2 regions of the Streptomyces sp. NPDC049879 genome follow, and region 1 is predicted to be linked to the other one. Evidence: riboswitches for the same ligand, from Rfam matches in the RefSeq annotation. Region 1 holds a riboswitch; the other holds the start of a gene.
The links. Region 1 has a riboswitch for ZMP and ZTP ahead of ACIBPC_RS24750 (glycine hydroxymethyltransferase). Riboswitches for the same ligand answer to the same signal wherever they lie in the genome.
Positions count from the first base shown of each region.

Region 2: linked by a shared signal. The riboswitch ahead of ACIBPC_RS12505 (bifunctional 5,10-methylenetetrahydrofolate dehydrogenase/5,10-methenyltetrahydrofolate cyclohydrolase) and the one ahead of ACIBPC_RS24750 (glycine hydroxymethyltransferase) in region 1 are both predicted to bind ZMP and ZTP.

Region 1 covers NZ_JBITKT010000007.1:372,240-376,614, reverse strand. Annotated here, with positions in the region: gene ACIBPC_RS24765 (class I SAM-dependent methyltransferase) at 1-537, shown strand, start outside; gene ACIBPC_RS24760 (carbohydrate kinase) at 654-1,559, shown strand; gene ACIBPC_RS24755 (dodecin) at 1,583-1,804, opposite strand; ZMP/ZTP riboswitch at 1,916-2,007, shown strand; gene ACIBPC_RS24750 (glycine hydroxymethyltransferase) at 2,037-3,491, shown strand; gene ACIBPC_RS24745 (endonuclease V) at 3,495-4,178, shown strand; gene ACIBPC_RS24740 (hypothetical protein) at 4,285-4,375, shown strand, end outside.
Region 2 covers NZ_JBITKT010000003.1:345,679-350,053, reverse strand. Annotated here, with positions in the region: gene ACIBPC_RS12510 (ROK family transcriptional regulator) at 1-1,092, shown strand, start outside; gene ACIBPC_RS12505 (bifunctional 5,10-methylenetetrahydrofolate dehydrogenase/5,10-methenyltetrahydrofolate cyclohydrolase) at 1,082-1,966, opposite strand; ZMP/ZTP riboswitch at 1,988-2,077, opposite strand; FMN riboswitch at 2,185-2,315, shown strand; gene ribD (bifunctional diaminohydroxyphosphoribosylaminopyrimidine deaminase/5-amino-6-(5-phosphoribosylamino)uracil reductase RibD) at 2,485-3,594, shown strand; gene ACIBPC_RS12495 (riboflavin synthase) at 3,596-4,240, shown strand; gene ACIBPC_RS12490 (nicotinamide mononucleotide transporter family protein) at 4,237-4,375, shown strand, end outside.

The DNA.
Region 1 (4,375 bases):
CACGGCCTCACCGCCCGGCACGGCGACGCACGGGAACTCCCGGTGCCCGACGCCTCGTTCGACGCCGTGCTGCTCCTCGGACCGCTCTACCACCTGCCCGACCGCGCCGACCGCGTCCGCGCCCTCGCCGAGGCCAGGCGCGCCGTACGCCCCGGCGGGCTCGTCGCCGCCGCGGCCATCAGCCGCTTCGCGCCGCTGACCGACGGCCTGCTCCAGGGCCACGCGTACGCGCCGGGGCGGCTCGCCAGGATCCTCGGGCACGTCCGCACCGGCCACCTCCCGGACGGGCGCGGCGGCTTCACGACCGCCTGGTTCCACGAACCGGCGCAGCTCGCCGCCGAGTTCGCCGAGGCGGGCCTGCCGGGCGCCGTCACGCGTGGCGTGGAGGGGCCCGCCTGGCTGATCGGCGGCATGCGGGAGCGGCTGGACGACCCGGCGGCGCGCGCCACCGTGCTCACCGCCCTGCGCGCCGTCGAGACCGAGCCCGCGCTGCTCGGCGCCAGCTCCCACCTGCTGACGACGGCGCGCGCGGCCTGAGGGCCCGTGTTGACGGACGCGGGAGCGCCGGGCGATGCTCCATCGCGCCGTCACGGCACCGGACGTCCCGTGCGGTGAGGGCGCAGCGGACACAGCCGAGGGAGAGTCGAGGCCGCGTGAGCGAGAGCAGGACCAGGGTCACCGTCGTCGGCGAGGCCCTCGTCGACCTGCTGTGGCGCCCCGGCGCCACGGAACTGCGGGCCGTGCCCGGCGGCAGCCCCGCCAACGTCGCCGTGGGCCTCCACCGCCTCGAACGGCCCGCGACGCTGCTGACCACCTGGGGCGACGACCCGCCCGGCGCCCTCGTCGCCGCGCACCTCGGACGCATCGGCGTGGACGTGCGGCGCGTCCCGGCGGGCTCCGGCCGCACCACGGTCGCGCTCGCCTACCTGGACGACGACGGCGGCGCGACGTACGACTTCCTCACCGCCTGGGACCCGCGCGAGCTGCCCGTCCCCGGCGACACCGCCGTCCTCCACACGGGCTCGCTCGCCGTCGTCGTCGAGCCGGGCGCCGCCCGGGTGCGCGACCTGTGCCGCGCCCAGCGGCAGAACGGCGTCACCGTCGCGGCCGACCTGAACGTGCGGCCCGCCGTCCAGCCCGACAGGAACGCCTACCGCGCCGCCTGCCTGGCCCTCGCCGGCTCCGTGGACGTCCTCAAGGCCAGCGACGAGGACCTCGCCTGGCTGCACCCGGGCGTGCCGCCCGCCGACGCGGCCAGGCTGCTGCTCGACGCCGGGCCGCGGCTCGTCGTCGTGACCCTCGGCGCGCGGGGCGCGCTGGCCGTCACCGCCGCCCACGAGGTACGGGTCGCGGCGCCGGAGACCGAGGTCGTGGACACGGTGGGCGCCGGGGACGCCTTCCAGGCGGCGCTGCTCGACGCCGTCGCCGGGCAGGGCGGGCCGCCCACCGACCCCGGGGTGCTCTCCGCCGTGCTGACGCACTGCGCGACCGCCGCGTCCGTCACCTGCACGCGGCCGGGCGCCGATCCGCCCACGCGCGCCGAGCTGGCCGCCCTCTGACGACGGCGGCCCGCCGGGACGCGTCAGCCGTCCACCTCGCTGTCCAGCCGGAAGCCCACCTTCAGGCCCACCTGGAAGTGGGCGACCGCGCCGTCCTCGATGTGCCCGCGCACCTGCGTCACCTCGAACCACTCCAGCAGGCGGAGCGTCCGCGACGCCCGCTCGATCGCGTTCCTGACCGCCGCGTCCACGCTCTCGCTGGACGAACCGACGATCTCCGTCACCCGGTAGATGTGCTCGCTCACCATGGCCTCCGGTCGGTGGTGCGGCTGTCGGCACCGCATCTCCACCGTGCACCGGACCTGTCCGTTCCGCGACCTCGGCACCCGCCCCCGGGGGGACGCGATGCTACCCTCGCAGCGGGCCGTGACTGGCGCGTCGAAGATGGACAACCATTGGGGAGCGGCCCCTTCGGAGCGATGAGGAGCCGTGCGCCTGGGCCGTCGCGACTCACACTCAGGAGGCCCCGTCATGACCATGGATTCCCCGCAGCGATCCACCGCCGAGACGGCGTCCGCGGCGTTCCGCGACAGCCTGGACGTCATCCGCGGCGTCGAGCCGCGCATCGCCGACGCGATCGGCCGCGAGATCGACGACCAGCGCGCCTCGCTCAAGCTGATCGCCAGCGAGAACTACGCCTCGCCCGCCGTCCTGCTCACCATGGGCAACTGGATGAGCGACAAGTACGCCGAGGGCACGGTCGGCCGCCGCTTCTACGCCGGCTGCCGCAACGTGGACACCGTCGAGTCGATCGCCGCCGAGCACGCCCGCGAGCTGTTCGGCGCGCAGCACGCCTACGTCCAGCCGCACTCCGGCATCGACGCGAACCTCGTCGCGTTCTGGGCCGTCCTCGCCTCCCGCGTGGAGAGCCCGGCCCTGGAGCGCGCGGGCGTGCGCCAGGTGAACGACCTCAGCGACGCCGACTGGTCCGCGCTCCGCCGCGAGCTGGGCGACCAGCGCATGCTCGGCATGTCCCTCGACGCGGGCGGCCATCTCACGCACGGCTTCCGGCCGAACATCTCCGGCAAGATGTTCGACCAGCGCAGCTACGGCACCGACCCGGAGACGGGCCTGCTGGACTACGACGCGGTCCGCGCGGCGGCCCGCGAGTTCCGCCCGCTGATCCTGATCGCCGGCTACTCGGCCTACCCGCGCCTGGTCAACTTCCGCATCATGCGGGAGATCGCCGACGAGGTCGGCGCCACGCTGATGGTGGACATGGCGCACTTCGCCGGTCTCGTCGCGGGCAAGGTGCTCACCGGCGACTTCGACCCGGTGCCGCACGCCCAGATCGTCACCACCACGACGCACAAGTCCCTGCGCGGCCCGCGCGGCGGCATGGTGCTGTGCGACGACTCGCTCGCCGACCAGGTGGACCGCGGCTGCCCGATGGTGCTCGGCGGCCCGCTGCCGCACGTGATGGCCGCCAAGGCCGTCGCGCTGGCCGAGGCGCGCCAGCCAGCGTTCCGCGACTACGCGCAGCGCGTTGTGGACAACTCGCGCGCTCTCGCCGAGGGCCTGACGCGGCGCGGCGCCCGCCTCGTCACCGGCGGCACCGACAACCACCTCGCGCTGATCGACGTCTCCGGCTATGGGCTCACCGGCCGCCAGGCGGAGGCGGCGCTGCTCGACGCGGGCATCGTCACCAACCGCAACGCCATCCCGCGCGACCCGAACGGCGCCTGGTACACCTCCGGCATCCGCATCGGCACCCCCGCGCTCACCACCCGCGGCCTGGACACCGACGGCATGGACGAGGTCGCCGACCTGATCGACACCGTCCTGCGCCGCACCAGCCCCGGCACGGCCAAGAGCGGCGCCGCCTCCAAGGCCACGTACGTGCTGGAGGACGGGGTCGCCAAGCAGGTCGCCGAGCGCTCCGCCGACCTCCTCGCCAAGCACCCTCTGTACCCGGGCATCGACCTGAGCTGACCCGTGCACGTCCACACCACCCCGGCCACCGAGGAGGAGGCGACCGCCGCGCAGCTGCGGCTGCGCGCGCACGTCGTCCTCGACTCGTCGGGGCCGCCACCCGGCGGCCCCGGCACCCTGGTGGCCGGGGTGGACGTGGCGTACGACGACGACCGGGGCGTGGTCGCCGCCGCGGCCGTCCTGCTGGACGCGGCCACCCTCGCCGTCACCGAGACCGCCACCGCCACGGGCCGCGTCCCCTTCGCGTACCTCCCGGGGCTCCTCGCCTTCCGCGAACTGCCCGCCGTCCTCGACGCGCTCGGCAGGCTGCCCCGCGCGCCCGACCTCGTCGTCTGCGACGGCTACGGCATCGCGCACCCGCGCCGCTTCGGACTCGCCAGCCACCTCGGCGTCCTCACCGGGCTGCCGACGATCGGCGTGGCCAAGACCCCGTTCGTCTTCGCGTACGCGCAGCCCGGGCCGCGCCGAGGCGACCGCTCGCCGCTGCTCGACGGTGACGAGGTGGTCGGCGCTGCACTGCGCACGCGTGACGGCGTGAAACCCGTCTTCGTCTCCCCGGGCCACCGCACCACGACCGACGACGCCTGCGCGCACACCCTGCACCTGACGACACGCGGCTTCCGCCTCCCCGAGACGACACGCGCCGCCGACCACGCGTGCCGCGCCGCACTGCGCGCGACCGCCTGAGCCGCGATCCTCCCCCCGCCATGGTCACGGCGGATCGCCTCTGCTGTACTCGGCAGATGCCGCATTCCACCGCCGCCACCCGGGGCGCCGACTTACGGGGGCGCGCGTGCTGCCCCTCTTCCTGAGTTTCTGCCTGTTCCTCACCGCCTTCGGCCTGGGAGGGCATGGGCTGAGCACGCTCGGCAGGCGCTCCCCGG
Region 2 (4,375 bases), on a different contig from region 1:
ACGGGCCTGTCACGCCCCAGCGTCGCCGACCTCCTCGGCCGCCTCGGACGCGACGGCCTGGTCCGGGACGTCGGCGAGGCGGGGGAGGAGCGCCGCGGCCCCAAGGCACGGCTCTACGGACTGGCGGCGGAACGCGCGCACGTCGCGGCGTTCGACGTGCGCACCGACAGCGTCGCCTTCGCCCTCGCCGACCTCGCGGGGCACACCGTCGCCCGCCGCACCCTGCCCGTTCCCCAGGACGGCGACGACACGGGCGCGTCCACGGTCGGCACCGTCCTGGCCGCGCTGGAGGAGACCCTGGAGGGCCACGGCATCCCCACCGTCCACACCGCCGTCCTCGGCGCCCCGGGGCTCGCCGACCCGGCCACGGGCGCCCTGCGGCAGTGCACCTCGCTCGCCGGCTGGCACTCCGCGCTGCTGGCCGAACTCCGCGCCCGCCTCGACGGCCCCGTCCACCTGGAGAACGAGGTCAACCTCGCGGGGATCGCCGAACACCGCGTCGGCGCCGCGCGCGACCGCGAGACCTTCGCCCTCCTGTGGCTCGGGCACGGCCTCGGCGCCGCTCTCGTCCTGCGCGGCACGCTGTGGCGCGGCGTCACGGGCGGCGCGGGCGAGGTCGCCTTCCTTCCCGTCCCCGGCACCGGCGGGATGCCGTCGGCCGTCGACTGCGACGCGGGCTTCCACGCGCTCGCCGCCGCCCCCGTCGTCAGGCGGCTCGCCCGCGGGCACGGCCTCGACGCGCCGGGCGACCACGTGACGGCCGCCGAGGCCCTGGTCCGCGAGGCCGCCGCCGCGCCGGGCGGAGGACCGGCCGGGGCGTTCCTCGGCGAGCTGGCCGAACGGGTCGCCATGGGCATCGCGGGCCTCGTCGCCGTCGTCGACCCGGGGTGCGTCGTGCTCGGCGGGGAGATCGGCCGTGCGGGAGGGCGGACGCTCGCGGACCTCGTGGCCCGGCGGCTGTGCGCGTTCTCCCCGCTGGAGACGGAGATCCGACCCGCGACCGTCAGCGGCAGCGCGGTGCTCGGCGGCGGCCTCGTGACGGCGCTCGACGCGGCGCGCGACGACCTGTTCGGCCCGGCCGTCACCCGCTGACGGCCTCCGGCACGCCCAGCTGCCGCGCCGCCGCCCGTACGGTCTGCTCCAGCAGCACGGCGATCGTCATCGGTCCGACACCGCCGGGCACCGGCGTGATCAGCGACGCCCGGCGGGCCGCCGACTCGAAGTCGACGTCCCCGACGTTCCCCGGGTTGTAGCCCGCGTCGATCACGACGGCCCCCGGCTTGACGTCCTCCCCGCGCAGGAACCGCGGCTTCCCGACCGCCGCGACGAGCACGTCCGCCTCCCGCACGCGCGAGGCGAGGTCCACCGTCCGCGAGTGGCAGTACGTCACCGTCGCGTCCCTGCCGAGCAGCAGCATCCCGACCGGCCTGCCCAGGATCGGGCTGCGCCCGACCACCACCGCGTGCTTCCCGGCCGGTTCCACGCCGTACTCGTCCAGCAGCCGCATGATCCCGCCGGGCGTGCACGAGGCGAAGCCGGGCAGGCCGAGGCCCGCGGCGGCGAACGAACGGGCCGTCACACCGTCCACGTCCTTCTCCGGCGCGATCGCCTCGAAGGCCGCCCGCTCGTCGATCCCCGCGCCCACCGGGTGCTGGAGCAGGATGCCGTGCACCGCCGGGTCACGCGACAACTCCTCGACCGCCGCCACCAGTCGACGCGTCGTCACCGAGGCGGGCAGCGCCACGTGCACGGAGCGGATGCCGGCCTTCGCGCAGCGGGCGCGCTTCATCCGGACGTACGTCACCGACGCGGGGTCCTCGCCGACCAGCACGGTCGCCAGGCAGGGCGCGGTACCCGTCAGGCGCGTGATCCGGTCGGCCGCCGCGGCGCTCTCGGCCACGATGCGGCGGGCCGGTCCCGTGCCGTCCATCAGGCGGGCGGTGGGGGGTGCGGAATCCAGCGTCATGGCGTACTCCCGGGCCTCGTCACGAGTCGCCCAGGCGCGCGGCAGCAGGCAGTCGGGTGCCGGGCCGCTCCCCGGTGGTGCTCCACCTCAGCGCCAGTCGCGGCCCGCCGCACAGCCTATCCCCGCACGCGCGACCTCACGAGGTCGTCTGTGACGCGGACCACACGCCCGCATGGCCGCGTGACGCGCGTGGCAGACTGGAGGCGTACCAGTGACGAACGCGCACTCCGGGGTCGGTGAAAGTCCGAACCGGCGGTTACAGTCCGCGACCCGGCCGCTGCCAGCGGCCGGTTGACCAGGTGAGATTCCTGGACCGACGGTTAAAGTCCGGATGGGAGGCAGTGCGCGGCGGAACAGGTGCGGTGTCCGCCGTGACGCCCCGGGTCCGCCCGGTGGCTCCCGCGTGGCCCCGCGTCCGTTCCGTCGGTCCAGGAAGCCCCGGAGTCGTGCCCTGAGAGGCAGGAGACCCGGTGGCCGCCCCAGCAGCGCAGCCCCCCGCAGGCCCGGAGGCCGAGGCGATGCGGCGCGCCGTCACGCTCGCCGCGCGCGGCCTCGGCGCCACCAGCCCCAACCCCGTCGTCGGCTGCGTCGTGCTCGACGCGCACGGCGTCCCGGTGGGGGAGGGGTGGCACCAGCGCGCCGGCGGCCCGCACGCCGAGGTCCACGCCCTCGCGGCGGCGGGCGGCCGCGCCCGCGGCGGCACGGCCCTCGTCACCCTCGAACCCTGCGCCCACACCGGACGCACCGGCCCCTGCGCCCGCGCCCTCGCCGACGCCGGGATCGCCCGCGTCGTCTACGCCGTCGCCGACCCGAACCCGGTCGCGCGCGGCGGCGCCGCCCTCCTCGCCGAGGCCGGGATCGACGTGCGCGGCGGCCTGCTCGCCGACGAGGCGGAGGCCGTCAACGCCGCCTGGCTCACCGCCGTCCGCCTCGGCCGCCCCCACGTGCGCTGGAAGTACGCCGCCACGCTCGACGGCCGCGTCGCCGCCGCCGACGGCACCAGCCGCTGGATCACCTCCCCCGAGGCCCGCGCCGACGTGCACCGGTTGCGCGCCGAGGCCGACGCCGTCCTCGTCGGCTCGGGAACGGCCCGCGCCGACGACCCGCACCTCGCCGTCCGCGGCGTCCCCGGCGCCCGCCAGCCGCTGCGCGTCGTCACCGACACCGAGGCCCGCGCCGTCCCGCCGGGCGCCCGCGTCCTCGACGGCGCCGCCCCGACCCTGGTCGCCGTCGCCGACGACGTGCCCAGCGACCGTACGGACCACCTCGCCGCGCACGCCGAGGTCGTCCGCCTGCCGCGCGCCGCCCACGGCCCCGGCCTCGACGTCACCGCACTCCTCGCCGCGCTGCACGAGCGCGACGTCCGCGCGGTCCTGCTGGAGGGCGGCCCCACGCTCGCCGGGGCGTTCGCCGCCGCCGGGGCCGTGGACGCCGTCACCGCCTACCTCGCCCCCGCGCTGCTCGGCGCGGGGCCCACCGTCCTGAACGGCGCGGGAATCACGACGATCACCGAGGCGTTGCGCCTGCGCGTGACCGACGTCGCCCGCGTCGGCCCCGACCTGCGGGTCAGCGCCGCCCCGCTCGCCGCCGCCGCTCCCACCCGCCACGAGCCCGCCAAGGAGAACTGACTTGTTCACCGGCATCGTCGAAGAACTGGGCGAGGTCATCGCCCTCGAACACATCGGGGACTCGGCCAGGCTGCGGCTGCGCGGCAGCGTCGTCACCCAGGGCAGCGGCCACGGCGACTCCATCGCCGTCAACGGCGTCTGCCTCACCGTCGTCGAGCCAGGCGAGCACGCGTTCACGGCCGACGTGATGGCCGAGACACTCCGCCGCTCCACGCTCGGCGGCCTCGCGCCCGGCGACCCCGTCAACCTCGAACGCCCCGTCGCCCTCGGCGGCCGGCTCGGCGGCCACTTGGTGCAGGGCCACGTGGACGGCGTCGCGACCCTCCTCGACCGCACACCGGGCGACCAGTGGGACAGCGTCACCGTCTCGCTCCCCGCGCACCTCGCCCGCTACGTCGTGGACAAGGGCTCCATCACGGTGGACGGCGTCAGCCTCACCGTGGTCGAGGCGGGCGCCGACCGCTTCACCCTCGGCCTCATCCCCACCACCCTCGCGCTGACCACCCTCGGCCGCAGGCAGCCGGGCGACGCGGTGAACCTGGAGGTGGACGTCCTCGCCAAGTACGTCGAACGCCTCCTGGCCCACGGCGCGCAGGCGCCCGCCCACCCGTACGACGCGGCCGTGCCCGAGGGGAGCGCGCGGTGAGCTTCGTCGACTCCCTCAACTCCACGGCGTTCGAGGCGTTCGGCCAGCACGTCATCTGGTCCGACATGATCGGCAACCTGGCCGGGCTCGCCGCGCTCGCCCTCGGCTGGCGCCGCTCCGTCCTCACCTGGCCCG